Regions from separate parts of the Brevibacillus sp. SKDU10 genome, predicted to be linked through region 1. Evidence: riboswitches for the same ligand, from Rfam matches in the RefSeq annotation. Region 1 holds a riboswitch; each other region holds the start of a gene.

Region 1 (7,817 bases):
AAGAAGAGCATTTTCCTCCCAAATGCCTAGTCCTTTGATTAATTCCTGACCATGAATAGTAAAGCTTTGCTTTTGCGCATACACCTCGGAAATCACATTGTTGGCAATCGTGTGTACATGAAAGCAAGCGCCAGCATCAGGAATGCTTTGGTAGACAACAGCATGCACTAATGTTTCCGCAGAGGGCTTCAAATTGGTAGGCTCTACAGAATTGCAATCGCCGTCAACGATCAAGTAATCTTCTGGCGATAGTTTGGTTTTATCTTTGCCACTGGCGGTCACAGCAAATTGTAAGGGTACATCGCTGATTTTAATAGAGAGGTTTCCGCTTGTGCCCGGAAACCAATCTCTTCTGGCAAACGTTAGCTTTACCTCATCTAATTTTTTAAAAGCGGCGGTGCGCTGTTCAAGTGTTGTTGTCATAGCACAATCCCCTCCTGTTTGGCCCTATTGGCTTTAATAATTGAAATCACATCATAAAAAGTAGTAAATGGTTTATGTGATAAATTTTCTTCCTTACATTTTTCTAGCAGGAAGGAACGGGCAATGACAAAATCAGCAATTCGAGACCCTGCCAAGTCAGTGATACTATCCCCAATGACAACACGTGTATAGCCGGTAGCATCATAGCTTCTAATAATGGTAGTTTTACACATTCCACAATCTGTTTGGCAATGCTCATCGCAGGTATGCGGCCACGTAATTTTTATTCTCTCTTTGCTAAAATCACTGCCATTACAATAAATCGGGCCATCGAGCTGAAACGGAGCAAGAATCGGATGAACAAAAAAATCTATACCTCCGCTTGTAATGAGCAGAGTCACGTTTTCTTGCCGGCAATAATCCACAAACTCTGCAAAACCAGGGCGGATGCGGGCATTCTCTACAGCAAATTGAGTGATTTCATGCTCGAGTGAAGAGGGAAGCAGGGAAAAAAGCTTTCCTACGCCTTCTCTAATGGATATTTGTTGCGTCAAAATTTGTTCGGTTAACTCTTCCCAGCCCGGGGGATGAAAGTGGCGCATGATTGCCACGATATTGTCTTTTTCCGTAATCGTTCCATCGAAATCGCAAAAAAGCACTAGCTGTTTTGTCATGCAGAACCTCCCCATTTTTCTAGCGCAAGTCGCAGTTCATTAGAGTCGGAAGCTGCTGCTGCAAGACTGATTCCATTCACGGATGCATCAATAGCGGCACGGAACGCTCGACCGCCTGCTGTTGCTCCGAGTGGGTGTCCATGAATGCCGCCGCCTGCGTTAACAACCTGATCTAGGCCAAAGTCGGCGTACAGTTGTGGAACCAATCCGGGATGAATACCCGCTGATGGAACAGGGAAGGCAGATTGCAAGGTACCGTATTCCTCAACTAAATGATTAGCTAGCTGATTAGCCTCGCTCTTATCTAGTGCCACATTTCCGTATGGAGAAGGGAATAACACTAAATCAGCCCCGGCTAAACGCAATAGATTACCGAGCAGGAGCGGAGCGGCTATGCCGTAATCAGGACTAGGATAATAGGCGCCAGCGAGTGCGGGATGTGCCATGATTGGCACTTGAATGTCTGGATCTTCTGCTAGACGTTGCAGGAGATCGAAGCCAAAAGCAAGTGCATTAAACAAAAGGCAGGAAGCACCTGCATCGACAGCTTGCTTCGCCCGTTCAATAAGCTGTGAGCTAGGTCCTGTAAGGTTAGCGGCATACAAGACAGGCTTACCGGTTTGTGCTGCAATTTCATCTGAGATGGCTTTGAAGCGTCTGATGCGTTGGATAAATGGAGCTTTATCATCAGCAAAGAAAATTTCGTCATCCTTAATCAAATCAAGGCCGCCTTCTGCTTGGGCACGAAACTGCACTTCTAGTTCCTCTAGTGACAAACCTGTGCATGACTTAAAAATACTCATTAATAAAGGACGATCATGCACACCGGTTATTTCCCGTATTCCTTTTATGCCGAATTTTGGACCCTGAAAGCCTTGTAAAAAAGAAGGAGGAAGCTGAATGTCTACCAGCTTGATTTTTCCGTCCATTGATAGTTTGCCGAATATCCCTGTAAGAAGAGAAGGGATATCCTGTGTAAAGCATATTGTTGGATAACTGATCGTGATATAACCTCGTGTTTCACCTGATGAGGTGGATTCAAGAGGAGATACATCTGCTACTTCACCTAAATAGGGGCGCAGCTGCTCCTGCTTTGCCAGAGGAAGGTCCGTCCATGAGCCTACTGTCATACCAACTGCAATGCCTTCCGCTTTTTTTTGTAAATCCTTTGCTTGGGTTAAATAGGTTACGAGGATTCGATCTGTACTCATGGATGACCTCCTTGTAGGTAGAGAATTTATCAACTAAAAACGCCCCCTTCAAGAGAAGGAGGCGTCCGATAGACAGATCATCTTCTTCTCTTATCTCTCACATAAATCAGTACAGCACGATTATGTGTAGGATTTAGCACCGTTTCGCATCGTTTATCCCGATGCGAGGGTTGCCGGGCATCATAGGGCCAGTCCCTCCGCCTTCTCTCAATAAGAGCTAGGTAATTGTTGTAATTGTCAAAATAGAAGCTGTTTCTTGGAGATCATCTTATCCCTTTTTGTAACATGCGTCAACCCTTTTTATAAATAAAAACTGAGTTGATTAAATTGTTTGACATAACTGGCTTACCTGTGTATATTTCTACTAACGATTCATTTATGAGGCTTTAGCTACGCAGGATAGGAACCTGTGTTCACCTACAATTACATATACTTATGGATACCTTATCCAGAGACGGTGGAGGGACTGGCCCGATGAAACCCAGCAACCGACACATAGCCGCTAACCTGGCATGTGCACGGTGCTAATTCCTGCAGAGACATTTAAAATTCTGGTAGATAAGGGGGAACGTTTTATGAATATGGCATGTCAAAACGACCTCTTTTCTTCGGAAAAGAGGTTTTCTTTTTCTTTGGTAAGCAAAGCATGGTGTGAACAGATATGGGCAGAGCATAAGTATTGGGTCATGATGAGGTGTTACCAAAAATATAAGCAAATATCACAAGCATTTCGGGATCAAGTAAAAACGTCTCGCGAAACAGGAGAGCGCGATTGGAGTATATTTGCAGAACAGTTATTACATGAATTTCAGAAGATGCGAAAACAGCCTATTGATTCAGGCAATGCCTGTAATGCCTTGAGTCATGCATTCGGTCATCTGCGCGGAAAACTTACGGAGCAAGAAAGCGGCTCCTGGCATGTCTTATTGCAAAGGAACTGGGAGGAAGCCCATCGTATATTGTTCTTGCTTGCTATGGAATATGGTGATGATTATTTGTCGCGGTCTCGCATATTTTCACCGGAGGCTCCTAGCAGTCATGCATGGATTCGGTTTCGCGGCAAGGATTTTTTTATTGCAAAGGATTTGGGGCAGTGGAAGATTCTTGAGCCATGGGAAGTTTGGGAGCGAGTCGGCGTGTATCAAGTTAATCTATTAACCAAGTATCGCTTATTAGCCAATCTAGGAGGAATCGTCCATCCCCTGGCACATTACGATCAATACATCAACCGATACTAGAGTGGGAAAAGGAGAGGAAAAGATATGGGGTATCAAGCGTTATCGGTTCAAGAGTCCATTTTATACGTACAGAATCAGGGAACGATTTTTACACAAGATGCGTCTCTTGTTAGCCGAGAAATTGGTGATGGCAATTTAAATTTGGTTTTTAGAATAACGGATGAAGCGACCGGTAAAAGTGTCATTGTGAAGCAGGCTTTGCCTTATGCCCGCGTGGTTGGCGAATCATGGCCGTTAACGCTGGACCGATCTCGGATTGAAGCAGAGGCGCTCAAAATTCAGCGAGAGCTGGTAGGGGATTTAGTACCTGAGGTATACCATCACAATTCGGAGCTGGCTTTGACGATTATGGAGGATGCAGGTGATCATAAGCTGCTTCGTACAGGCCTTATTGAAGGAGAGATATACCCGCATTTCGCTAAACATATTGGAACTTTTCTGGCTCATACCTTATTTTTTACCTCTGATCTTGGAATGAATCCTTTTGCTAAAAAGGCTAATGTGAGCAGGTTCATTAATCCAGAGCTATGTAAAATTACGGAAGACCTTGTATTTACTGATCCTTATGAAGACCATGAGACCAACAATTTTAATCCGCTTATCCGCCAAGACGTAGAAGCAATATGGGGAAATCACGCATTACGTCGAGAGATTGCTAAGCTAAAATACGACTTTTTGACACGAGCAGAAGCTTTGTTGCATGGTGATCTGCATACAGGTAGTATTTTTGTCACCCAAACAAGTACAAAGGTGATTGATCCCGAGTTCGCTTTTTATGGACCAATAGGTTTTGACATCGGGGCTGTAATAGCTAATCTTGTCTTAAATTATGCAGGTCAGCACGGTCTCCAAGCGGACATAGAGAAACGGGAGAAGTATCGTTTTTATTTATTGGATACAATAGAAAACGTCTGGAATGAGTTTGTATCGCAATTCGTTCGTCTGTGGCATAAAAAAGCGGAGGAGCGTAGTGCGCATGTTCCTGATTTTTGGCAGGATTATGTATCTCAGGTCTTACAGGATACGGCAGGATATGCTGGGTGCAAAATCCTAAGACGCGTGATTGGACTGGCAGGTGTAGCTGATTTAAATAGAATTGAACAAGAGGAGCTTCGAGCAGAAGCCGAAAGACTTGCATTAGAGATCGGCCAATCCTTCATTCTCAATCGTAAGCATTTTGCAGAAATCACAGATATCACGGCGATCGTGCGAGAGATTACCGTTGAACGGGAGCAGGTCCTACAAAAGTAAAGTGGCAATCAAACAGAATCATCTGCTGTCCTACTAAACAGGGCAAGCAGGTGATTTTTGTTTTTTAGAGAATTATTGTTCAATCTATTGCATCAAAAAAGGCCAAAAAAAGGGGGAGAAGCATGAAAAATATCGTCATATCACCTGATTTGGAGCTAAAGGAAGTTCGCATTGAGGATGCAGCAGTCACCTTTGCTTTAATAGAAAAAAACCGAGATTATTTACGGGAGTTTTTGCCGTGGCTAGATAATGTGCGAGATGTAGAGGATTCGGAAAATAATATCCGTATTGCGATTCAACAGGCAGCAAATATGCAGGGAACTCACTATTCGATTTGGTATCGAGGCCAACTTGCAGGAAGAGTTGCCGCCAATTTTATCGAATGGAATCATCGTAAAACGGTAATTGGCTACTGGCTGGGGGCTGAATTTCAGGGGAAGGGCATCATGACCCAAGCAGTCGAGGCATATGTTGATTACTTGGTTTTTGGGAAGTGGAATTTACATCGGGTAGAAATTGCAGCCGCTGTACAAAATGAGAAAAGCCGTGCTATCCCGGAGCGGCTAGGGTTTCAATTAGAAGGAATTATTAGAGGAAATGAATGGTTGTACGATCATTATGTGGACCATGCTGTATATGGAATGCTACAGCAGGAATGGAAGCAGCGAAAAAAAGAGAGGGAAGCTAGGAGTCCCATTTTATAATTGACTGAATTTTGAGACTTGCAAGGGGAAGGTGGTCAATTGATCTCCTTTGCTCGAGCATTAGCAGCAAATCCAGGTATTCTTGTCTTGGATGAAGCAACAGCTAGTATTGATAGTGAGACGGAATCGGCGATACAGGATGCTTTGAAGGTTCTAGTGCAAGGAAGAACAACTTTTATCATTGCTCATAGACTGTCAACCATTCAGGATGATGATGTTATATTGGTGTTGTCACAGGGAGAGATCGTTGAGCAGGGGAACCATGAGGAGTTAATGGAGAAGCAGGGCATCTATTATAAGATGTATCAGCTTCAGCAGGGAAGCCTTTAAAGTAAATTTAGAAAAAGTAGAGGGTTGTGGAAGAGTAGGGATACGGTGTATGATCTTCTAATGGAAAGGAGATCGCATACATGAAATCTTCGCGCTTTACTTTTACAACATTGCTCGTAGTGGTCTTTATTGCTGGTATTACTCAGGGATTGACGCTTCCTTTGCTAGCTATCTTGTTAGAGGAACGCGGCATTTCTGCTGTTTCTAACGGTTTGAATGCTGCTGCCCTCTATGTCGGAATGTTCATTATGTCGCCATTGATGGAAATCTTTTTACGAAAATGGGGTTATCGGACATGTCTATTTATAGGGCTTGTACTGGTGACATTCTCCACTTTGTTACTTCCATTGTTTACATCGCTTAGTGTATGGTTTGTCCTCCGCTTGATAATGGGAATGGGCGACTCTGCTCTGCATTATACCAGTCAGATCTGGGTGACGGCAACATCTACACCAGAGCGACGTGGGCGTGATCTTTCGCTATACGGTCTTTCTTATGGAGCTGGTTTTAGCGTAGGACCATTAGCCATTAATTTAATGCCGTTTGGCTTGTGGGCACCTTTTATGGCACTTGTTGCTTGTAATCTGGTGGCTTTCTTCATGTTGTTACAAATTCGTAACGCCTTCCCACCTGAAGTAAAAGCAAACGATGGAAAAAAGGTAGTTAAATCAAGAGAAAAGTACAAAATGGTCATCCAAATGACATGGCTGGCTTTGATTCCAGCCTTCCTATACGGTTTTATGGAAACAACGCTAAACGGCAGCTTTCCGATCGCGGCCCTACGTACGGGAATTTCGGCAGAATCCGTTTCCATTATTTTGCCATCCTTTGTAGTAGGTAGTTTATTCCTACAGTTGCCACTTGGAACCTTAAGTGACAGAGTAGGACGCAAAAAAGTCATGATGTACTGTGCCATAATTGGCTGCATCGCGTTTATGCTGTTCCCGTTGGCAACATCCTCTGTACCACTAATGATGCTGTTATTAGCTTCTGCGGGAGCCGCGGTGGGCTCATTCTACTCGCTAGGATTAGCATATTGTGCTGATATCCTGCCACAAGGCTTAATTCCGATTGCAGGAATTATTGCAAGCATGAATTTTAGCGTAGCAAGTATTATTACACCTAGTGTTAATGGATTCTTAATTAATTACATTTCCCCAACCTCAATCTTTGTGGCGATGGGTGCTATGTTTATCGTTTTCTTCTTGGCAGCTCTTTTCTTCCGACCAGAGAAAGCGCGGACTACATCTGTTCAAGAGTTTGAAGGAGTGGAAATGAAGTAGGATAAACGAGACCTGGCTAAGACAGCTAGGTCTTTTTTCTTTTCCAAAATTGTCCTTGACGCATGAAAAAAAGAATTATACTATGATTGTAATCATTATTAAAAAGTTTGCCTTATTCAATTATATTCACCTATGGAAAAATGCATAAATCCGCATGAACGCTGTTACCTTCGGGTAGCAGCTTCGTTTGTTTTTAGGGGAATTTTAAGTATGATTCTCTTTCTCAACAAAGTAAATTTCAAACTAAAAAAGAAAGAAGAGTGATTGGTATGTTGCAAAAAGGGATGATGATTCTTTCAGGTGTGTGTGTTCTGATTAGCTGGCTATGGGGCAGTATCGCAGGGATTGATCCTGCTTGGATTGCCATTGTGGTATGCGGGGTACCCATTGCCATTACAGCGGGTAAGGAATTATGGGAGCAGCGGAGTCTGAATAGCGATGTGCTGGTCACGATTGCAATCATCGCGGCTACCTGTATTGGGGAGCTACTAGCTGCGGCTGAGGTAGCCTTTATTATGATGATTGGAATGTGGCTAGAAGAGAAAACAGTGGCCAAAGCCACTTCAGCTTTAAAGGAAATGGTAGAAATGACTCCTGAACAAGCTCGGGTCATGCGAGGGGGACAGTGGATTGAGGCAAAAGCAGATTCAGTGCTAGTAGGAGAGCTGGTACTGGTAAAACCGGGTGAGCAGATACCAGTAGA
Region 2 (7,817 bases), on a different contig from region 1:
CTCCGCTCGCGTAATACATGATGGTTTCCACTGTTGCTTGTGATCGGCTTAGTTCTTTAACGAAGGACCCGTCGTACATGACCAAAATGCGATCTGCAATCCCTACAAGCTCCTCGAACTCACAAGAAAGATACACAATCCCTTTTCCATTTTTAGCCAAATTGCCGATAATTCTATAGATTTCTGCTTTCGCTCCCACGTCAACACCCTTCGTCGGCTCATCCAGAATAAAGATATCGGCTTCCGTAGCCAGCCATTTCCCAATCACTACTTTTTGTTGATTTCCTCCACTTAATGAGCTAATAGGCAACTGCGGGCTAGCTACCTTGATCTGTAATGCTTGAATCAGCCCTTTTACCGCTTCATTTACTAACAGCGAGCGCAAGAAACCGAATCGACTATAGTTATGAAGGGTAGTCATTGTTAAATTAACAGCTACGGATTCTTCTGCCATGATGCCTTCTCGCCTACGCTCTTCGGGAATCAGGGCAATCCCCTCATCAACAGCTACTTTTGGCGATGTACATTTCAGCTTTTTCCCTCTTTTGTGCACTTCTCCTGAGATCAGTGGGTCAGCTCCAAATAGAACCCGAGCTAATTCCGACTTTCCTGCCCCCACAAGACCTGCAATCCCTACAATTTCACCTTCATGAACCGTAAAGGAAAGGTTGCGTACTTGTGATCCAGCCACTACATTTTTACACGCAAGCAACCGCTCTCCTATTTTGACCTGCTCTTTGGGATATTCCTGAGACAATGCCTTTCCTAGCATACTGGTAATAACCTCATGCGGATTGGTCTCTTTTGCATGCTTGCACAAGACTAGCTCCCCGTCTCGTAAAACCGTAATTCGATCACTGATCTCAAAGACCTCTGGCATTCTGTGAGAGATAAATACGATTCCAATCCCCTGTTCCCGCAATTGTTTGATGATCTGGAATAACTGCACCGTTTCTGCTTGACTTAAAGGAGCAGTTGGTTCATCTAAAATAATAATTTTAGCCTTTTGAGCAATCGCCTTAGCTAAAAGCACCAACTGCTTTTCGGATAACGTTAGTTCCTCAACCTTTTTTTGCATAGGGATATCAAGTCCTAGCCGCTTGAGTGCTTGGGCTGCTGTTTCCTCCAAGCTTCGCCAGTTAATAAAAGGAGAGCGTCCCCTCTCTACAAAGCCCTCCAGCAGAATATTCTCCGCTACGCTTCCATATCCAATGAGTGCTGTATCCACTTCCTGATATACACATTGGATACCATGTGCCTTGGCGTCCTGCGGCTCGGTCAGACTAACTTCTTTTCCATCTATGACAATTTGGCCAGCGTCTAATGCATAAGCACCTGTCATGATTTTCATCAACGTACTCTTACCCGCTCCATTTGCCCCAAGCAAAGCATGAACTTCACCAGGCCTTACAGTAAAATCCACACCGCGTAAAGCTGGGACAGAGCGAAATGCTTTTTTGATCCCCTTCATCTCTAATGCTGTCAACGTGTCTCTCCCCTTCTATGGGCGGATTTTACAAGGGGTCTGGCAACCTCTATGCCAAACCCCATTCTCCGCTACCTTTCCTATTGGCCCTGTGTGCTCGTGCCCCATTCCTTCACGTACTTGTTCAAATCTGCCATTTTCACAGGCTCCTTAGGCAATTGTTCACGTGTGATTAGCACAGGGTTCAAGCTTACCTTATCTGGTACCTGCTCTCCCTTCAGCTTCTTAAATAAGTATCGTGCCTGTACCCGTCCAATATCAGAAGGGTCTACGGCTGCCGTTGCAACCCATGGTGAATTCTGATCTTGCAGCATTTGCAAATCCTCATCGCTCATATCTATGCCGTATACCTTAATTTCATTGCGTCCAGCCTGCTGTATCGCGCGTGTCGCACCTTTGGCAAATTCATCCCAAGCAGTCCAAACTGCTGTGATATCTCCTTTGTTTGGATACTGCTTCAGAATCGCTTCCATTTGTGCCTGCGTATCCAAAGCCGTGTTGGCAGAAGCTGATCCGAATGCAGCCATTTCGTTAAAGCCTGGATTTTTGTCCATAAATGCCTTATAAGCGATTTGACGACGTTCCATTGGAGTAAAACCAGCTACCCATATCTTCACAATATTTCCTTTGCCACCTGTGTCTTGTGCCATTTTGTTTAGTGTTTGTTCAGCCAATTTAATATCATCTTGCTCTACTACTGTTACTCCCGGAATATCTAATCCTGTATCAAAAGCTACAATTGGAGTCTTTTGAGCCAAGGCCTTTTGAACACCTGGTGCTAAGCTATCTGCACGTCCATGATCCAGCAAAATGCCATCAAATTGTTGGGTAACAGCCGCGTCCAGATGTGAAGCCATTTTAGCAAGGTCATTATCCCCGCTTAAAACTGTCAGTTCTCCCCCCAGCTTCTCTACCTCTTCCTTCACACCTGCAATATATTGAGATGAAAACGATCCAATATTAAATTGCACCACCAGCGCAATTCGCTTTTTCTTATCTGTCGTAGGTTGACCCCCAGCAGCTTCACTACTTGATGCTGACACATTATCGGCTTTTGATGTAGAAGTTGTAGAGGTTGCACCACAACCGCTTAGCACACCCCCTATTAGAAAGAATATTGCGAATAAATAGACAAAACCTTTGTTAATTAGACCTTTCATCATGTCTCTCCCCTTTTTCATTTATCTCTTTTTGTGAAAAAATGTACAATTACATTGGTTCATTCAAAGCTGGGTTCTACTCGATGATATAAAAAAGCCCCTTTTCCTAAGAAAAGAGGCTTGTGTATATGGAAACCCACTACGCCTCTTATCTCTCAGGTTTCCCTGCAGGAGGTAGCACCTTGATGTCTTGTCAAACAGACATTAGGTTGCCGGGCGTCATCGGGCCAGTCCCTCAGCCAACTCTTGATAAGAGAGTATTTTAAATTTTGTAACGTTTTTTCTTACAACAGATATTACACCTGGGTCCTTATCCATGTCAATAGATTATTTTGCTTCACCTTCAAATTTCTTTGAACCGCCTGCATAGTTATAAATAAACACCTGAGCATTCTTATTGTCACCTTTATCATCGAAAGAAACATGTACAAACTGTCCTTTAAAATCTTGTGTTTTGTGAATGGCTTCGAATACTTGAGCACGAGTTGGCTTTTTGTTGCCATTCGCTTTAGCCGCCTCCTCAATCCCATTGATAGCTACAGCCATGGCATCGTAGCCAAACGAGGTAAATATCCCCAGCTTTTTGCCTGTCGAGCCTTCAAATTCCTGTATCCATTTCTTCCCTTCTTCTGTTGCTCTTACGTCACCAACAGTGGAGGTAAACACGACACCCTCTGCTGCAGGTCCCGCAATCGTAAACATCTCAGCAGAATCAAGACCATCAGCGCCCATAAACACACCGGTAAACCCTTTTTCCCGCAACTGCTTAATTAAAATTCCGGCTTCTGCATAATAACCGCCAAAATAGACCATTTCCGGCTTCTTCGCTAACACTTGGTTCACCACTGCACTATAGTCCTTCTCACCAACAGTCAAGCCTTCAAAACCTAGAACGGTAACACCATCCTTCTCAAATTGCTTCTTTACTTCATTGGCTAAGCCTTGGCCGTACGCTTGTTTATCATGAATGACCATCGCATTTTTTACATGCAAGGTATTTTTTGCATAAATAGCCGCTTTTCTTCCTTGTTCGTCGTCGCGTGCACAAATACGATGTGCTACTTTTTTACCTCCCTCAGTAAATTCGGGCCCTGTTGTAGAAGGCGATACCATGACCAAACCAGCTTTTTCATAAGCTGTTACAGCAGACAAGGATGAACCCGTAGTCACGTGACCTACAACCGCTACTACATCGTTGTCGTTAATCGCCATCTGTGCGTTAACAACACCTTGTTTAGGTTCTGCTTGGTCGTCTAAAGGTTTTAATTCAACGTTAAGACCTAAGTCTTGTAATTCCTTCTGCTTTAATTTTAGTGCATATTCGGCACCTGCTTTGGCGGAGTCACCATAATCTGAAGCAGAACCTGAGAGCGGACCAACTAACGCAATCACAATCTTGTCTCCACCTGCTGCGCCACTCCCTCCCTCACTCCCCTTCTGCTGTGAAGTGCCTGATGTCGCATTATTGCCTCCTGCACACCCTGACAAAGCTGCTCCAGCCAATAAAATTGAAGATACGATTGCAAGTGATTTTTGATTTACTTTCATGTCTTGTCCCTCTTTCGCCATTTACTTGGTTGAATGTTCTGAATATTTAAAAATACAAGAGGCGGCTTATGCTAAAATGTATCGATCTTCTGAAAAAGCTTCTCCGCCTCTTGCCTCCTCAAACGCCTGTAGCAAGTCTTTTGTTGTCATTTGTGCTTTCGTCTCTTGGGGAAGATCCAAAATAATCCGCCCCTCATGCAGCATGAATAATCGATTTCCCATATGCAGGGCCTGTTCCATGTTATGAGTGACCATGAGCGTAGTCAATTTGTTTTCTTCCACTATTTTTTTGGTCAAATCAACAATTAACTGAGCCCGTTTTGGGTCCAAAGCAGCCGTGTGTTCGTCCAGCAGTAATAATTTAGGATTGATAAACGTAGCCATCAGCAAGCTCAACGCCTGACGTTGTCCACCAGATAGAAACCCAACCTTGGTTTTCAAACGATTTTCTAATCCTTGGTCTAATATTTTCAGCTTCTCTTGAAAAAACGCTCTTTTTTTATTGGTTACACCCAATGAAAGCGTACGGTGACGCCCACGAGAATAAGCGATAGCCAAGTTTTCCTCAATTGTCATCTGTGGAGCTGTACCTGCCATTGGGTCTTGAAATACTCGTCCAATCAAAGCGGCTCGCTTATGTTCACCCTGTTTCGTTACATTCTGCTGATCAATAAAGATACTTCCTGTATCAGGGATGATTCCACCAGATATCGTATTCATCAAAGTAGATTTTCCTGCACCATTGCTACCAATCACTGTCACAAAGTCCCCGTGTTCGAGTTTTACATGTATGTTGTTAAGGGCAATCTTTTCATTTACGGTATTTGGATTAAACACCTTGGTGACATTGGTTATCTCTAACACGATCATTACCCTCCTTTCACCGTTCTCCCTATTTTCCAAACACCCTTCATGATGTTCGGTAAGATTAGAGCAATGATTACAATAATTGCCGTGATCAACTTCATATCGGACGCAAGGAAACCCTGCCGCAGAGCAAACGCAATCACCAGTCGATACACAATGGAACCAAGAATGACTGCGAGCGTAAGTCGCATTATACTTTTTGTCCCAAACAACACCTCCCCGATAATGACGGAAGCAAGTCCGATGACGATCATTCCAATTCCCATCCCTACATCAGCAAAGCCCTGATATTGCGCTACTAAAGCTCCAGAAGCAGCTACCAGCGCATTTGATAACGCCAGACCTATAATCGTAGTCGTATCTGTATTAGCCCCGAAGCTACGGATCATCCGATCATTATCGCCTGTGGCTCGAATATCTAGTCCCAGATCTGTATGCAAAAACCAGTCCATAATTAACTTTACAATCAACACCATGATGAGAAATACAATAGAACTCGCTAATGAGACACCATAGATTTGAAAGTCAAATATTGAGACTGCCTGGGCTTTCGTATAGAGTGTTTCCTCTCGCAAAAGTGGTACATTTGATTTTTTCCCCATGATCCGTAGATTGATTGAATATAATGCAATCATGGTTAAAATACCTGCCAGAAGGCCATTTATTTTTCCCTTTGTCGTCAGAACCCCAGTAAATACTCCAGCAATCGCGCCGCCTGCCATGGCAAGTGCGGTTGCTACAAATGGATTCATTCCGTCTACAATAAGAATAGCCGCAATGGCTCCTCCCATGGCAAAACTACCATCCACCGTCAAATCAGGAAAATTCAGAATTCGAAAGGTTAAAAAAACGCCCAATACCATGACTGCGAAGAGTAGTCCTTGTTCAAATGCTCCAACAATGGCAATGTTCATTGCTTCCCCCTCTTTAACTCCTCTGTCAATTGCTTATTGATCAAAGGTTTGTACAGCTTTGTCTATGAGATCCTGCGGCAATGATATGCCCATTTTTTCGGCTGCCTTTTTATTAATGACCAGCTTCATTTCCTTTTGGGATTCCACTGGCATATCGCCCACCTTACTTTCTCCCTTAAGAATTTTAGTAGCCATATCTCCTGTTTGCGCACCGAGCAGGCTATAATCAATACCAAAGGTAGTAATTGCCCCACTCTTTACGGAATTTTCTTCTCCAGCGACCACAGGAATTTTTTGTGCTTCCGCAACACTCACAACTGCTGAGATAGAGGCTACTACCATATTATCTGTTGGCACATAAAAGGAATCCACCTTACCTACCATAGACTCTGCCGCTTGCTTTACTTCTGTTGGATTTGTGATAGCAGCTTCTATGATCGTTAGCCCAAACTTTTCAGCTACCTCTTTCGCTTGATCTACCTGCACCTTTGAATTGACTTCCCCAGAGTTATAGATTACACCTACATTTTTTGCATCGGCTTTTACTTTTTTAATCAATGATAATTGCTCTTCTACGGGATTCATGTCTGTAGTGCCAGATACATTGCCACCAGGTTTATCCATTGATTTAACTAATCCGGCACTTACTGGATCGGTCACTGCGGTAAACAGGATAGGGATATCTGTGGTCGTTTGTGCTACTGCTTGTACAGCAGGGGTGCCAATAGCAAGAATGAGATCAACCTTGTCGCCAGTGAATTTTTTGGCAATTTGAATCGCCGTATCCATATTTCCCTGTGCAGATTGAAGATCATATACCACAGTTTTATTTTCTTCAAAACCATTTGCCTTCATTTTGGCTATAAATCCATCCCTCGCGGCATCTAAAGCTGGATGTTCGATTATTTGCACAATTCCGACTTTAGTGGCTTTAGACTCATTTGCAGCAGATTGAACTCCAGAATTTGCTCCGTTTTGGTTGTTAGCTGGAGCTGTGCTAGTCTGACTACAAGCAGTTGCAATCAAAAGCATTAGGGCTGAAAATACGGCCAAAACGAACCTTGCCTTACTTAATTTACCTTTCACACAGAATCCCCCTTTACCTTCTACAAGTAACGATATACGTAACTATGTTACCATCAATCAATTATATTTTGAAGAGTTAGAAAATTATTTTATCGGGCATGTACCCGATTCCTATTGAAATATAGAAAGTGATTGTAGCCAAGAATATAGATCTGGTACGGATTCAAAGGCATACTTTCGTGCTACTTCTCTATCACGCTGGTAAATAATGAGACATGGGACACTGGTAATTTTCCAGTCTTGTGCCAGCTTTTTATGAATATTAATATTAACTCGGTAAAACACTACTGCAGGAAAGAGCTGTTCTAGCATCGTCACCATCTGACTAGCAATTTGACAGGTTCCACACAGCGGCGTATACAGATAGAATATCGAGTATTTTGTCTGTAATAAATCTACCTGAATTACTTTTTGGGCATCTATGATCTCTTCCACGTTACCTCTCTTCCCTCCTATGTAAAATAAATTCCTATTACTGCATCTCTAAGTATATCCTAATCGAGCCATAACACTTTGCAAAAGGCCCCCTCCTATACTACGGAGGGGGTATCTCATATTTTTCCTGAGCGAAAATGGTACGAGATAGGAGATACAATTTATATGGCTATAAAACAATTGGCTAATCTGATAAATGTCATTGGGGAATAATATTCAAACAGTTAGAAGTGCACTGAAATTTTCTTTGCTATTCATGGATAAAAAATAACCAACACAATAAAGATAGCTAGATAACGTAAGAAGGTTATCCAATGCCTT
Region 3 (7,817 bases), on a different contig from region 1:
TACTCATTGACAGTGTGATCAATCAAGGAACAACAGTGCATGTGAATGTACCTCTATCAAGTCTGAAACAATAATAAATAATGCTGACTAGCTAGCAACGAGAAACAGGGAAGGGAGGCGAGAAATTGCACATCGGTTGTCATGTAAGCGTACGTCAGGGATATACGGAAGCCGCACGGATCACGCAACGCTTGGGAGGGACTTGCTATCAGTATTTTCCTAAAAACCCGCGCAGTTTACAAATCAAATCATTCTCAAGACAGGATGCCCAACAATGTCGTGATTTTTGCAAGGAAAACGGGATTATTTCGATTGCCCACACACCATATCCGACTAATTTGTGTACAGAGGGAAGCGAGGAACAAGCGGCAATGGTGGCTTCCGTACGCAATGATTTGGAGATTGCGGACGCATGTGGCTCGATTGGCGTTGTTGTTCATTTTGGGCAATATAAAGGAAATCACCCTGATCCGTTATTTGGCTACCAATTGATGATTCGTTCGTTAAATGAAATTTTAGAAGGCTGGACAGGTAATGCACTTCTTTTACTTGAAAATAATGCTGGTCAGAAAAATAAGATGGGGATGACATTAGAAGAGCTTGTACAAGTGCGTGCATTGATCAATCGACCCGAGCTTGTCGGATTTTGCTTCGATACCTGCCATGCCTTTGCAAGTGGATTATGGACAGGAGGGAATTGGGAAGAGGTGCAGAAGCGAGGCGAGGAATTAGGATATTTTACTCATTTGAAGGCCGTTCATCTCAATGATTCTCGCTATCCTACCGGTTCTTATCGTGATCGTCATGCTGATATTGGTTGGGGAGAGATCGGTGCTGATAGGCTAGGCGAATTGATTAGAAGTAGGGTTATTCGTGAGGTTCCCCTATTTTTAGAAACGCCTGAAGAACGACCGGGTGGGCATAAGTCAGAAATCGCTTTTGTCAAACAATTGTTTGCAAGTCCACAGTAGGATATGATTAGAGGGACCGTATTTCAGAACGGATTTTACGAGACAGAGGAGATATTATGACACGCACAATTAAAGTAACCATTCACAGCTTTGATAAAATCAAAGAAAATTTAGCTGACATTAATGAACTAAAACTTTATGAAGAAGCAAATGGCAAGGTCTTAGAAGCAGAAATTGAATCAGATGGCTATGCAATTGTAGATATTACAGAAGAAGATTACATTGAATTAGCTCCAGAAGAATATGAGCTAATGATTATGGAATGGAAAGTGGCTGGCAAAATCGACGAGCTGATTTTAGAAACGATGTCAGACCCTAATGATGATAAGGCAATGCTATATCGTGGTGTTGACCCTATTGGAACTGTAAAAATAGAGCCCGTTTCCCTACCGAAAAAGCTGGTTGAGCAATTAGCAAAAGCTTGGTTTTCGACACCAAAACCAGCTATTGAACCGAAAATAAACGAAAAAGAGTAAAAGGAACATAGATGAGAAGCGTTTAGGTAAAGCATGATTAAAAAGAGGAGGGAAAGCCCTCCTTTTTTGATGATGAGTTTGATGAATTTTTTACCAAAAATAAAAGGGCGCCCATTGTGTTAGGGGCCCTTATTTTTCTTACATTTCCTCAGGAGCTTCCAATCCCAATAGACGGAGTCCTTCTTTTAGTACAACAATAACTGCTGCTACCAATTGTAGGCGAGCTTGTTTTACTTGTTCATCCTCTGCGACAATGCGGACATGCGCGTAGAATTTGTTGAAGGTTTGAGCCAGATCAATTACGTATTTTCCAATCTGCGAAGGATCGAATTGATCGCGAGCCTTTTCCAGAATGCTTGGGAACTGCAATAGAGTAGTAACGACTGCCCATGTTTCTGGACCCTCTAGAGCTTTATCTACTACTGTTACAGCTCCTGGCTGGTACCCACCTTTTTTCAATAGAGAGCAAGCGCGGGCATGAGTGTATTGAACGTAAGGCCCTGTTTCCCCTTCAAAAGTAAGCATTTCTTCCCAGGAAAAGTTGACATCGTTTAAACGGTAATTTTTCAAGTCATGGAAGATAACGGCACCTACACCAACTTGGCGAGCAACCTGTTCTTTATTTGCAAGAGAAGGATTTTTCTCTTGGATTACTTTAAGTACATCTGCGATTGCTTGAGACAATACTTCTTCCAACAGAACGACTTTCCCTTTGCGAGTGGACATTTTTTTACCGTCTTTTAACATCATGCCAAATGGAATATGATGCATATTGTTAGCCCAGTCATAGCCCATTTTTAGCAAGACCTTAAATAGCTGTTGGAAATGCAGGCGTTGTTCTCCGCCAACCACATATAATGCTTTTCCAAAATCATATTGCTCATGACGATACAAAGCAGCAGCAAGGTCGCGGGTTGCGTAAAGGGTAGCACCGTCACGTTTTTTAATTAAGCAAGGAGGCATGTCGTACTCATCCAGAGATACAACCATTGCGCCTTCGGATTCTGTTAACAATCCTTTTTCCTCTAATAAATCAACAACGCGATCCATTTGATTATTGTAGAATGCTTCTCCATTGAAGGAGTCAAAGGATACGCCCATTAATTCATAGATCTTTTTAAATTCTTGTAAGGATTCGTCGCGGAACCATTGCCATAATTGCTGGGCTTCTTGATCGCCGTCCTCTAATTTCTTGAACCATTCACGACCTTGATCTTCCAGTGTTGGATCGTTTTCTACTTCTTCATGGAAGTGTACATACAGCTTGAGCAATTCTTTAATAGGCTCAGCTTTTACTTTATCTTCATCGCCCCATTTTTTATAGGCAACAATCAGTTTACCAAATTGTGTACCCCAGTCCCCCAAGTGATTGATGCGAACTGGCTGATAGCCATGCTTTTCCATGATGTTTGCAAGTGCATTCCCGATAACGGTTGAGCGCAAATGCCCCATCGAGAAGGGTTTAGCAATGTTTGGAGAAGATAAGTCGATTGGTACCTTTTTACCAGCACCAACATTAGTTGCACCATATGCAGACCCTTGCTCTAGAATCGTTTTAATACAAGAGGTCATAACGCTGGTTTGATTATAAAACAAATTGATGTATGCATTTGTCACCTGTACATCCTGTAAGAAAGGCAGAGAAATCTTAGAAGCTAGCTCCGTTGCAATCATTGGTGGTGCCTTGCGCAGAGCTTTAGCTAATTGGAAGCAAGGGAAGGCTAAATCACCCATTTGTGGGTTAGGAGGAGTTTCGAGCATGCCAAGGACACGTTCGCAGGAAAAATCCTCTACGCCCATTTCAGTTAGAGCAGCAGAGATTTGTTCAGCTACTAGTTGTTTGTAATTCATGTTTATTTCATCCTTTCTTTTTAATCAACATAAATTTTCAGGGAATATGTAATCATTCCGTGGAGAAGTGGGATACATCATAAATATAACCATAGGGTATACAAGCACAGAGCGCTTTGATTAGATACAGCGTAAGATTGTTCAAAGCAACAACAGCAAAAAACCCCCCGTCTCTTTTGGATAGATATCAGTAAAAATCAATCCGTAAAGAGACGAGAGGTTATTTTATCATACTCCCGCGGTGCCACTCTTCTTGTTCTTTTCAATTAGACCAATAAATGATCGTAATTGGAAAAAACCTGCTTGATAGCTGTAACGGGCAAACCCGGCAAGCTCTATACATTGTCAATAGACAAGATTCAAGCTGCGTCTCCGAGGTGCGCTTCATCATGGCCGTTCTATCAGGCTTCCACCAATCCTGACTCGCTAGTAGCACGAACCATCATTACTCTCCTCATCATCGAGTACATGGCTATATAGCGTCTAGTATACCCAACAAAAGGCATTCTAGCAAGCAAGGTTTATCATTGGTTCTTTTTTTGCTGATCCCATTGTGGAAAATAATATTTGGTAAGGGCTTCTTTATCAGCGGCAGAGGCGAATAGTTGTTTGTATTGCCGTAAGGAATCAAGGAGCGCACGTTCTGCTCTTGCTTCTTCCTCATTCAAAAAATTTTCAGTAGGGTCAAATGCTAATAAACGATCATCTTTTCCCGTACGCCAATATGCGGTACGCCAACATTCAGGATAATGATATGCTTCCTCACCAAATAAAAGACCCACGACTTGATCAGTGGATAAAGGAAGATAGAATTCATAGGTTTCATGATTACCTCCTGCCATAAGATCAAGGTGGCAAGTTTGGTAATGCAAATAGTGCTGTTCACTCTCATGATGTTTTACGACAGTGTAGATCTCAAAGTCCGTCTCTTCTAGTACCTTTACTGGAATCAATGGGCCCTGAAACACAGATGTATGTAAATATGCTAGTTTGTTTCCCATGAAAAACCTCCATCTATCTTCCTTTTTATCCTAGCAAAGGTTCATTATCTCTACAAGCGAAGGAAGGAATGGATAAGAGATGAAAGGGGCATGTGCCTGCCCCTTCCCCTCTCCTATATTGGTGAGTGTACAAACCTGAGTAATGTTTTTTGGTTTCCTTATGGAGGTATGAAACATTGTAGAATCATGTAGAGGTGGACACAGATAAAAAAGAGCGTAACCGAATTCAGGTTTGCCGGTGAAAGAGCTTCTTATATTTTAGCAGCAGCCGCAAGAAATAATGACCAGTAGGATGAACAGCACTAAAATGAAGCTGAAATTATCACCGAAGAAATTTCCGCAGTAAGATGTACTCATGAAAGAATTCCTCCTTAATGGTTATATGTTTGAAGGTGTCGCTGCTTCGTTGCTAGTTATCGCAGCCGCAGCTTATGATTACCAGCAGAATGAACAACACTAGGATGAAGCAAAAACTCCCGCCTCCCCAGTTACCGCAAAACGATGTACTCATCTGGCAATTCCTCCTTCGCATTGTTATTCTACAGTCTATACATATCTGTCTATCTGGTGTGGGCTTACGCCTAGGGAAAGCAAAATTGGGCAGCAGGCTATAAAAAAATAAAAGATTGGGAGATAATCCATTGACGCCAATAATATCTGAATGTTAAGATACCTGTATTCAAAAGATGAACAAAGCGTCATATTGATTTCTAACTAAATATGATTTCTCTTATCTAGAGAGGCGGAGGGACTGGCCCGAAGATGCCTCGGCAACCGATAGATCAGGTGCCAATTCCAGCAGGGCTGTTTGCCTTGAAAGATAAGAGGGGATAAGTTCCTACTTAACGAACATAAGTAATCCTCTTCTTGCTTTCAGGCAGGAAGGGGATTTTTTTATTTGCCAAGTCTAATGGAGATTACGGAGGGGTATGGGGGATGAACAAACCAACATTGCAAGAGCAGCTAGCACGAAAAATATTGATACTCGATGGTGCAATGGGAACGATGCTACAGCAGGCTAATCTCACAGCGGACGATTTTGGCGGTGAGGAATATGAAGGCTGCAACGAACTATTGAATGTAACAAGACCAGATGTCATCCGGCATATTCATGCTACCTATTTTGAAGCAGGTGCTGACATTGTGGAAACAAACACATTTGGAGCAACAGATGTTGTTTTGGCAGAGTATGACATAGCAGATCGAGATTATGAACTTAATCTGGCGGCTGCACGTATTGCTAAAGAAGTAGCAGATGAATTTAGCGCGGAGTCATGGCCACGTTATGTAGCAGGTTCTATGGGGCCCACTACGAAAACCCTTTCGTTAACAGGGGGCGTTACATTTGAGCAATTAATTCATGCGTACTATCGCCAGGCTAAAGCATTGATGGAAGGTGGGGTAGATGTATTACTGTTGGAAACCTCGCAGGACACATTGAACGTAAAAGCTGGCGGCATTGGCATACGTCAGGCATTTCAGGAGCTTGGCTATGAGCTGCCTATCATGATTTCTGGAACAATCGAACCGATGGGCACGACTCTGGCAGGTCAAAACATCGAGGCCTTTTGCGTGTCGATTGAACATCTCAAACCGATCACGATTGGTCTGAATTGCGCGACAGGTCCGGAGTTCATGCGTGATCATTTACGAACCTTATCTGATCTGGCTTTGTGTGGAATCAGTTGTTATCCCAATGCAGGTTTACCTGATGAGAATGGTCATTATCACGAGTCACCGCAGGGGTTAGCAATGAAAATGAAAGCATTTGCGGAAAAGGGATGGCTTAACGTAGCGGGTGGTTGTTGTGGTACCACACCCGAGCATATTCGTGCGCTACACGAAGCATTGCAAGGTATTACACCACGAGAAAATAAAAAGTCTCATGCAGCTGCTGTATCAGGCATTGAGGTGCTCTATGTTGAGGACGACAATCGCCCTATTTTTGTAGGGGAGCGTACCAACGTGATTGGATCTAAGAAGTTCCGTGACTTGATTGCTGCTGGCCAATTCGAGGAAGGATCAGACATAGCACGGGCACAAGTAAAACGAGGAGCCGCTGTTATAGATATTTGTTTAGCAGACCCTGACCGTGATGAGTACGAGGATATGGAGAAATTTCTTCCATACGTAAGCAGAAAGGTAAAAGCACCGTTGATGATCGATTCCACGGATAAAAAGGTAGTGGAGCTGGGCTTGAAATATTCTCAGGGGAAGGCAATCATTAATTCGATTAATCTAGAAGATGGTCTAGATCGTTTTGAAGAGGTTGTACCATTGATTCATAAATATGGAGCGGCCGTGGTTGTCGGGACCATTGATGAAGCGGGAATGGCAATCACTCGTGAACGAAAGCTGGAGGTAGCTACACGTTCCTATGATTTGTTGGTAAATCAGTTTGGAATTAATCCGCAGGACATTATTTTTGATGCTCTTGTATTTCCGGTAGGAACAGGCGATGAGCAATACATTGGTTCAGCACAGGAAACGATAGAAGGTATCCGCCTTATTAAACAACATTTCCCATTATCTAAACAAATTCTGGGTGTGAGCAATGTTTCCTTTGGATTACCCCCGGCAGGTCGTGAGGTTTTAAATGCGGTCTTTTTATATCACACAACATTAGCCGGGCTTGATTACGCGATTGTTAACACCGAAAAGATAGAACGTTATGCTTCGATTTCTGAAGAGGAACGCAAGCTGGCAGAGGACTTGTTATTTCATACAAACGATGAAACCTTAGCAACGTTTACTGATTTTTATCGGCAGAAAAAGAAAGAGGTTGTAAAAGAGGTATCCAATCTGACGTTAGAAGAACGTTTAGCTAATTATGTGGTGGAAGGCTCGAAGGACGGATTAACCCCAGATTTAACCCTCGCTTTGGAAAAATATGAGCCGCTTGATATTATTAATGGTCCACTTATGAAAGGGATGGAAGAGGTTGGTCGCCTGTTTAACGGGAACCAATTGATTGTAGCAGAAGTGCTGCAGAGTGCAGAGGTCATGAAGGCGTCAGTTGCCTTTTTGGAACCGCATATGGAAAAGTCTGAGTCAACCGTAAAAGGAAAAATCTTGTTAGCTACTGTTAAAGGCGATGTCCACGATATAGGTAAAAACCTAGTGGAGATCATTTTATCCAATAATGGCTATGAGGTAGTTAATTTAGGGATTAAAGTTGCACCGGAGCAGTTGATTGCTGCGTGTCATCAGGAAAAACCAGATGCAATTGGTCTTTCAGGTTTATTAGTAAAATCAGCGCAGCAGATGGTGATTACTGCGCAGGATTTGCGAAGCTCTGGCATTGATGTACCGCTGATGGTTGGAGGAGCGGCGCTCACCCGTAAATTTACGACAAATCGAATTGCTCCTGAATATGAAGGCATCGTTTTATACGCAAAAGATGCGATGGATGGCCTGGACCTAGCTAATAAATTGCAAGATCCGCAAGCTCGACTGAAGCTGGTAGAAGAATTACAAGCGCAAGCGACAGTCAACCAAGCTCAAATAAAAGAAAAAGC
Region 4 (7,817 bases), on a different contig from region 1:
GGGCATTCTATGGTCCTAAAATTGACTTCCAAATTACAGATGCTCTGAAACGTAGTCACCAATGCGGAACGATTCAACTAGACTTCCAATTACCTGAGAAATTCGACCTAAGCTATATTGGTCAGGATAATGAAAAGCATCGTCCAGTTGTCCTGCACCGTGCTATGTATGGTTCACTTGACCGCTTTATTGGTATCTTGGTGGAGCACTATGGTGGAGCGTTCCCAACTTGGCTTGCACCAATCCAAGCGCGTTTGATGACAATTAACGAAGTGCATGTTCCTTATGCAGAGGAAGTGCGCAAGCAATTGCTGCAAGCAGGTATTCGTGTTGAACTGGATTCTCGTAATGAAAAAATTGGTTACAAAATCCGCGAAGCTCAAATGCAAAAAATCCCGTACATGCTGGTTATCGGGGAAAAAGAGATGGAAGAGGGAGCTTTATCCGTACGCAAACGTGGAGAAGGCGATCTAGGCAGCAAGCCAGTTGCTGAAGTGTTGGCTCATCTTCAAAACGAGATTTTAGAGAGAAAATAAGATGCAAAGCTTGACAAATACCTAGTTGTTATGTAAAATTACTGGGTGTGATAACTTCACATTTCGAGATTGAAGCAGAAGCGCCCAGCTTCTCACCTGAATCGACGTCTAGCTGGACAGTTGACGGGTCTAACGTATGCAAAGCCTCCGATTGATTCGTTGTTTTGCTAAAGGTGAGATTAAATGCGGGCGCTATAGCGTCCGCATTTTTATGTATGTGGCGGTTGATGATCATTGATCGCCACATGCTTATGAAAAGCTTTCAACTATGCAAGACCAGCTTTTCTATTATCCGTTTTTGCTCTCGAAAGACTATGGAGGTGGCAAATCATTAGCAAGGATCAAATGTTGGTAAATGAGGCGATTCGTGCTCGAGAAGTACGCTTAATTGGTGCTAACGGTGACCAACTAGGTGTAGTACCACTAAGAGAAGCATTACGTATTGCACAAGAATCTGATTTAGATCTTGTAAACGTAGCTCCTACAGCAAAACCTCCCGTTTGCCGTATCATGGACTTTGGTAAGTTCAAGTATGAGCAATCGAAAAAGGAGAAAGAAGCTCGCAAGAATCAAAAAATTGTTGAGCTGAAGGAAGTTCGTTTTTCCTCTAACATTGAGGAACACGATTTCCAAACGAAACTTCGCAATGTGCTAAAGTTTCTGGGTGAAGAACACAAAGTGAAATGTACGATTCGTTTCCGTGGTCGTGAAATTACCCACTCTGAAATCGGACAACAGGTGCTGGAACGTGTAGCAGCCGCTTGTGAACAAGTAGCAACGGTTGAACGCAAACCAAAAATTGAAGGTCGTAGCATGATTATGATCTTAGCTCCAACTCCGAAATCGGAAAAATAGGATACGAGACAGGAGGATTTCCCAATGCCTAAAATGAAAACTCACAGTGGAGCAGCAAAACGCTTCAAAAAGACTGGTAGCGGTCGTTTGAAACGTGATTCTGCTTACACGAGCCATTTGTTTGCTAACAAGAGCACTAAAGCGAAGCGTCATCTTCGCAAAGGTGGAATGGTTTCTAAAGGAGACCAAAAACGCATTGAGCAAATGATCACTTACTTGTAAGATTGATTTCTGCTCATTTTCCGCAACGAAAAATTTTCTAGCATGAGCCCCATAAGCGTCGATATAGAGACCGCCATGCTATAGATCAGGAGGAATTGATTATGCCAAGAGTAAAAGGTGGCATTGTGACACGTCGTCGTCATAAGAAAATCTTGAAATTAGCCAAAGGTTACTTTGGTTCTAAACACCGTCTGTTTAAATCCGCTAATGCACAAGTTATGAAGTCCCTGATGTACGCTTATCGTGACCGTCGTCAGAAAAAACGCGACTTCCGCAAATTGTGGATCACTCGTATCAATGCACAAGCTCGCATGAATGGTCTTTCTTACAGCCGTTTAATGCACGGTTTGAAACTAGCTGGCGTTGAAGTAAACCGCAAAATGTTGGCTGATCTAGCTGTTAACGATAAAGCAGCTTTCAACGACATTGCTGCAGTTGCTAAAAGCAAATTGAACGCGTAATACCGTTCTTTTAGAAAAGGCTGTCGAATTTACTCGGCAGCCTTTTTTGATTGATGCGAAAGAAAACCACTTGACATCGTTTAAAGTGTCTGATAATTTTAGAATCAACACAAATTGAATAGCATGACTTCTTATCCAGAGAGGCGGAGGGACTGGCCCGTTGATGCCCGGCAACCACTTGTTTATTGCAAGATGGTGCTAATTCCTGCAGGACAATTTTGTTCTGAAAGATGAGAAGGTTTGCTTACGGATTTCTTTGCGTAGCCAAAGCCTTCTTTCATCGAAAGAGGGCTTTTTTGTTTGGAAATAAGGCGAGATAGAGGAGTGGAATCAGGATGCATATTGACACACGTTTGGCACAAATCGGGGTAGGGAAAGACAAAACAACAGGATCGCTCAGTTTTCCGATCTATCATACAACAGCTTACCGACATCCAGCATTGGGGGAAAGCACAGGTTTTGATTATACGCGGACGGCTAATCCGACGCGAGCGGTACTTGAGGAAGCAATCGCTGATTTGGAGGGAGGAGACGGTGGCTTTGCCTGCTCTTCCGGAATGGCGGCGATACAAACCATTTTAGGCTTATTCTCCTACGGCGACCATTTGGTTGTTTCGCTCGATCTGTATGGCGGGACATATCGATTATTCGAGCAAATCATGAAACGATACGGTATAACCTGCACGTATGTTGATATGTGTCAGCCAGAGCTAGTGGAGGCTGCTATTACTAGCCGGACACGCGCTTTGTTCATAGAAACCCCTACCAATCCCCTGATGCAAATTACAGATTTGAGATGCATGATTGATATTGCCAAACGCTATCAATTGCTATCCATTGTTGACAATACATTTATGACCCCCTATTATCAGCGACCGTTGGAGTTAGGAGCAGATATCGTCTTTCACAGTGCTACGAAGTATTTAGCTGGACATAATGATGTGCTATCTGGCTTGATCGTGACGAAGGGTGCTGATCTGACCGAAAAGATTGGTTTCTTGCATAATTCTATAGGAGCAGTGCTTGGCCCGCAGGATTGCTGGTTGGTGATACGTGGATTAAAAACATTGGCATTACGCATGGAGCGTCATCAGTCAAATGCTTTTGCTGTGACTGCATTTTTGCAAACACACCCAGCGGTGTCAGAAGTCTTTTACCCTGGATTACCTACTCATCCGGGATATGATAGTCAGACTAAACAAGCAAGTGGCTACAGCGGAATGGTTTCCTTTCGCATTAAGGAACAATCTATGGTCGCTATCTTTTTAGAGCAATTACGAGTGATTTCATTTGCAGAAAGCCTAGGCGGTGTAGAATCCTTATGCACCTATCCCGCAACACAGACACATGCAGATATACCAGTAGAAGTACGGGAGCATGTAGGAGTCTGCAACCGATTGTTGCGTCTGTCAGTAGGAGTTGAACATCCAAAAGATTTGATTGCTGACCTAACCTTTGCTTTGGATAAATGTTTACAAATAGAGGAGTGTATCCGATGAACTTTGCAACCAAAATCCTTCATGGTGCGTGTGGAATGGATCGTGTAACGGGAGCTTCAAGCATCCCAATCTACCAAGCCTCTACTTTTCATCAAAAAGATATTGATCAGCCTGGTACCTACGATTATGCAAGATCAGGGAACCCTACGCGGCAGGCGTTAGAAGAAACGATTGCAGCGTTAGAGGGGGGAGAGCGGGGATTTGCTTTTTCATCTGGAATGGCTGCCATTTCCAGCGTATTTCTTTTATTTTCAAGTGGCGATCACTTGGTAGTGGCCGAGGATGTCTATGGCGGGACGTTTCGCTTTTTAACAACCGTGCTCGAACGGATGCAAATTGAAGTGACCTTTGTGGATACAACTCAACTGTCTTTAGTGGAGGCAGCGATTCAACCCAACACGAGGGCCATATTTTTAGAAACACCCTCCAATCCGACATTGAAGGTGACTGATTTGCGTGGGGTTATTGCAATTGCGAAACGACACGGGCTTTTGACGATCGTGGACAATACTTTCTTGACTCCCTACTACCAGCGACCGCTGGAGTTAGGAGCTGATATTGTGTTGCATAGTGCAACCAAGTTTATCGGTGGCCACAGTGATGTGGTTGCAGGTCTGGCAGTGACAAAAACAAAGGAAATAGGACAAAAATTATATGCGATTCAAAATGGATTTGGCGCCATTCTTGGCGTACAGGATAGCTGGCTAGTGATGCGGGGCTTAAAAACCTTAAAGGCACGTTTGGATATTTCAACCCGAAATGCTGCAATTGTAGCAGACCATTTAGCAGAGCATCCTTTGGTCAAAAATGTCTATTATACGGGTTTGCCGACTCATGCTGGTCACAAAATTCAGGAGAACCAAGCAAATGGACACGGGGCTGTGCTTTCGTTTGACTTGGGAAGTCGAGCGCGGGTGAAGGCTTTATTTGAAAATGTGCAATATGCTCTCGTAGGAGTTAGCCTTGGCGGAGTGGAGAGTATTTTATCCTATCCAGCGCAGATGTCACATGCAGCGATGCCGAAAGCGGAGCGAGAAAAGCGTGGCATTACAGATGGATTAGTAAGGCTATCGCTTGGTGTAGAGGATGTAACGGACGTATTGGCAGACCTAGAGTGTGGCTTGAAGGCGGGGGAGAGCATAGAGGAGCAGGTGAATGTGTAGGGATGAGGAAACGTAGTAAAAAGTTTGGCTTTATCGGAGTAAACCATTCTGTTTACTAAAAATAGGGTAAATCATGTATGAAAAAAAGCAATGAAAGCAAAAAGAAATCCAGCCTCTCTCTGACCTCCTATCAGATTTAGCTGGATTTCTTTTTGTGTTAGGAAATAGCAAACACGTATCCTTTCCCTTTTTCTATATACTTTTTTTCAAGTAAGGTACTAGTTTTTATAGTGGGAGTTGGGTGGAATTGTCGCTTGGTAAGAGCATGAGCGGTGTGAAAGGCTGCTTCCTCCGTTTCCGCAATAACGGCAGCTACCAGATTTTTTTCCTCAGTTGTTACAATCTCGACATGATATAGATACATGATATTCCCCTCTTTTCATACTTGCTGAGCTTAAATGAGCGTTCTAACAATACCCGCATTAGATGACTCTAGCTAATCAACCAGTATTCTCTACACATTCACACTTGCAATAATCTGTGTAAAATGCTCCTGAATGTTAGCGACTCCGAACCTACGAGCGAACTGGTGAAACTTTTCTCCCGATTCACGGTTGGTTTTAAACAATTCCACTAGCTGAGCGATAACAGGAGCTACTCGATCAGCAACAACACGCCCTTTTAAACGGCTATTAAATTGGGCATCTGGACCAAGACTGCCCCCGACGAAAAAATCATAGGCGTCCACTGTTCCTTCTGCTGTTTTAACCAAAGAGCCCTGTAGTCCAATATCGGCGATCTGTTGCTGACCACACGAATTGGGGCATCCGATCATGTGAATTCTTATGGGGGTATCGATTTCCACATGTTCATCTAGCCAGTGAGCGATAGAAGCCATCCGCGCTTTTGTCTCAACGATTGCCAGATTGCAAAATTCATTGCCCGTACAGGAAACAGCGTGCCCAATAAATGTTCGTGGGGTCGGGGAATAACGTGTAAGTAAGGCTTCTGCAAGCAAGGAATCCAGATGTTCATCGGGAATGTTTGGCAGGATGATATTTTGGGAATTGGTAGTCCGTATCGAGCCGTTTCCATAACGATCGGCTAAATCGGCCAGCTCGGCTAAATCCTCAGCAGTGAGTCGTCCCACAGGCAATAATAGTCCCACATAATGTAAACCGGGCTGTTTTTGTTTATGGACACCAGTAAAGTAGCCTGCATTCCAGCCAACTGTCCGATCGTCTCCGCGCTCTTCTAATGGCCCAGTCAATTCAAGTAATTTCTCAGTAAATTTTTCAGGACCCCAATCTGCCATTAAAAATTTAAGACGAGCCTGATGTCTCTTTTCGCGATAACCATAATCTCGAAAAATACGCGTCACAGCATCTGCTACCTTTACAACCTCTGTGGGCAAAACAAAGATAGGGAGCTGCTTTGCTAGATAAGGCTTGGCTGACAAACCGCCGCCTACCCAGACATGAAAGCCAATCTGTTCCTGACCATGTATGATTTTAGAGGCCGGCGTAAAAGCGAGATCATTTATCTCTGCATGGCCGGTATTATAGATATTTGCTGAAATGGATAATTTATATTTGCGTGGGAGGTTTGAGAATTCAGGATTTAATAAAAAATGCTCTTCCAGTTGTTGTACTAGGGGTTCGGTATCCATGAGTTCGTGAGGGTCAATACCTGAGAGCGGATTGCCGACAATTGTACGCGGAACATCTCCGCAAGCCTCATAAGAGAATAATCCTACATGCTCTAAGCGATCAAATATATCAGGGAGATCAGGTGTAGTCAGCCAATGAAACTGCACCGCCTGTCGGGTTGTGATATCTACTAGATTTCGCCCGTATTCCCGACTGATATCTGCGAGAGCTCTTGCTTGATCTGCTCGTAAAATCCCTCCTGGAATTCGGACTCTCATCATAAAAAAACCGTTGCCTTTAGGTTTTTGCTCATAGATTCCTGCCCATTTAAAAAAGGCGAGATCGTCAGCGGAGAACGCTTGATAGCCCTTTGAACCTAGTTGTCGAATCTTCTCGATAATATCCAAGCCGTCTCGTTCTAATTTTGTTAGTTCAAATGCATTTAATTTGCTCTTATCTGCTTCCCAAGGGCGAGATTGTTGATTGCTCATTTTCAATGATCCTCCCTTAATTCATATTATTTTTGTCGGAATACTTTGAACTGAGTATAACCGCTGGAAACAACGAGGTCAACGATAAAAAAACGAAATAGTTTGAATTGACACAACAAAAATAAATGACTATCATGTAGGGCAAAAGCTTCTAAATCCTACTTTTCAACTAGGTTTTAATTCTCAGGAGCTTATCTATTCTCTGGTAAGTGTCTGAGCAATCTCAGTAGGCAAGTATCCGCAGGGGAACGTGCTACATAAGATGAGTAGGTGATAGCTGAGGAGGAGAGATAGAGGAATGAACAAATTGACCTTACCCGAGATTGGATCGTTGGCCAATCGGTTCGAGCATGCAAAAGCAGAGGAATTGTTGACTTGGGCAACTGAAACTTATGGTACCGGCATTGTACTTGCATCTAGCTTCGGGGCCGAGGATGTGGTGCTAATTGATATGCTGCAAAAAATTGCGCCAAAAACGCCTGTATTTTATCTGGATACAAATAAACATTTTAAAGAGACGTATGAAACGCGTGATCGACTTGAGAAGCATTATGCCATCTCTTTTATTAGGGTGTCACCGTTACTGACCCTAGAAGAACAGCGTATCCAGTATGGAGATGAGCTGTGGAAAAGCAATCCTACAGCCTGTTGCAACATTCGTAAGGTAGAGCCGCTAAAACGTATTTTGAACAACTATGAGGCTTGGATTACAGGGATTCGCCGCGATCAGGCTCCAACGCGTGCCAACAGCAAAAAGATAGAGTGGGACGAGAAATTTGGTCTGCTAAAATGCAATCCGCTAGCAGCATGGTCGAGTGAGGATGTATGGACGTATATCCGCAAGCATGATGTTATTTACAATCCGTTACACGATCAAAATTATCCGAGCATCGGATGTTCAGTCTGTACCCGTGTGGTGCTCCCGGGAGAAGATCCCCGTGCCGGACGTTGGTCAGGTTTTGAAAAAACGGAGTGTGGTTTACACAAATAAATTTCCTGCA

What was found. Region 1 has a riboswitch for S-adenosylmethionine ahead of AYJ08_RS08830 (DUF1722 domain-containing protein). Riboswitches for the same ligand answer to the same signal wherever they lie in the genome.
Region 2: it holds a riboswitch for S-adenosylmethionine, as region 1 does, so the genes downstream of both, AYJ08_RS04780 (sugar ABC transporter substrate-binding protein) here and AYJ08_RS08830 (DUF1722 domain-containing protein) in region 1, are expected to answer to the same signal.
Region 3: it holds a riboswitch for S-adenosylmethionine, as region 1 does, so the genes downstream of both, metH (methionine synthase) here and AYJ08_RS08830 (DUF1722 domain-containing protein) in region 1, are expected to answer to the same signal.
Region 4: it holds a riboswitch for S-adenosylmethionine, as region 1 does, so the genes downstream of both, AYJ08_RS00475 (aminotransferase class I/II-fold pyridoxal phosphate-dependent enzyme) here and AYJ08_RS08830 (DUF1722 domain-containing protein) in region 1, are expected to answer to the same signal.

The regions. Positions count from the first base shown of each region.
Region 1 covers NZ_LSSO01000138.1:81,439-89,255, forward strand. The annotation lists gene AYJ08_RS08815 (methylthioribulose 1-phosphate dehydratase) at 1-423, opposite strand, end outside; gene AYJ08_RS08820 (2-hydroxy-3-keto-5-methylthiopentenyl-1-phosphate phosphatase) at 420-1,097, opposite strand; gene AYJ08_RS08825 (2,3-diketo-5-methylthiopentyl-1-phosphate enolase) at 1,094-2,308, opposite strand; SAM riboswitch class I at 2,396-2,525, opposite strand; SAM riboswitch class I at 2,750-2,873, shown strand; gene AYJ08_RS08830 (DUF1722 domain-containing protein) at 2,884-3,546, shown strand; gene mtnK (S-methyl-5-thioribose kinase) at 3,571-4,797, shown strand; gene AYJ08_RS08840 (GNAT family N-acetyltransferase) at 4,920-5,501, shown strand; partial or broken gene AYJ08_RS08845 (multidrug ABC transporter permease) at 5,538-5,831, shown strand; gene AYJ08_RS08850 (MFS transporter) at 5,912-7,114, shown strand; partial or broken gene AYJ08_RS08855 (heavy metal translocating P-type ATPase) at 7,384-7,817, shown strand, end outside.
Region 2 covers NZ_LSSO01000068.1:34,350-42,166, reverse strand. The annotation lists gene AYJ08_RS04785 (sugar ABC transporter ATP-binding protein) at 1-1,486, opposite strand, end outside; gene AYJ08_RS04780 (sugar ABC transporter substrate-binding protein) at 1,567-2,649, opposite strand; SAM riboswitch class I at 2,792-2,902, opposite strand; gene AYJ08_RS04775 (branched-chain amino acid ABC transporter substrate-binding protein) at 2,974-4,194, opposite strand; gene AYJ08_RS04770 (ABC transporter ATP-binding protein) at 4,261-5,058, opposite strand; gene AYJ08_RS04765 (ABC transporter permease) at 5,064-5,975, opposite strand; gene AYJ08_RS04760 (ABC transporter substrate-binding protein) at 6,009-7,007, opposite strand; gene AYJ08_RS04755 (thioredoxin family protein) at 7,173-7,496, opposite strand.
Region 3 covers NZ_LSSO01000008.1:20,913-28,729, forward strand. The annotation lists gene AYJ08_RS01305 (PAS domain S-box protein) at 1-74, shown strand, start outside; gene AYJ08_RS01310 (deoxyribonuclease IV) at 126-971, shown strand; gene AYJ08_RS01315 (hypothetical protein) at 1,028-1,447, shown strand; gene argS (arginine--tRNA ligase) at 1,586-3,298, opposite strand; T-box leader at 3,504-3,768, opposite strand; gene AYJ08_RS01325 (hypothetical protein) at 3,823-4,299, opposite strand; gene AYJ08_RS22690 (YjcZ family sporulation protein) at 4,558-4,656, opposite strand; gene AYJ08_RS22695 (YjcZ family sporulation protein) at 4,709-4,831, opposite strand; SAM riboswitch class I at 5,027-5,126, shown strand; partial or broken gene metH (methionine synthase) at 5,236-7,817, shown strand, end outside.
Region 4 covers NZ_LSSO01000002.1:87,911-95,727, forward strand. The annotation lists gene thrS (threonine--tRNA ligase) at 1-536, shown strand, start outside; gene AYJ08_RS23225 (hypothetical protein) at 565-771, opposite strand; gene infC (translation initiation factor IF-3) at 882-1,391, shown strand; gene rpmI (50S ribosomal protein L35) at 1,416-1,613, shown strand; gene rplT (50S ribosomal protein L20) at 1,715-2,074, shown strand; SAM riboswitch class I at 2,203-2,311, shown strand; gene AYJ08_RS00475 (aminotransferase class I/II-fold pyridoxal phosphate-dependent enzyme) at 2,410-3,573, shown strand; gene AYJ08_RS00480 (aminotransferase class I/II-fold pyridoxal phosphate-dependent enzyme) at 3,570-4,736, shown strand; gene AYJ08_RS00485 (DUF3906 family protein) at 4,894-5,100, opposite strand; gene AYJ08_RS00490 (nitrite/sulfite reductase) at 5,191-6,816, opposite strand; gene AYJ08_RS00495 (phosphoadenylyl-sulfate reductase) at 7,115-7,807, shown strand.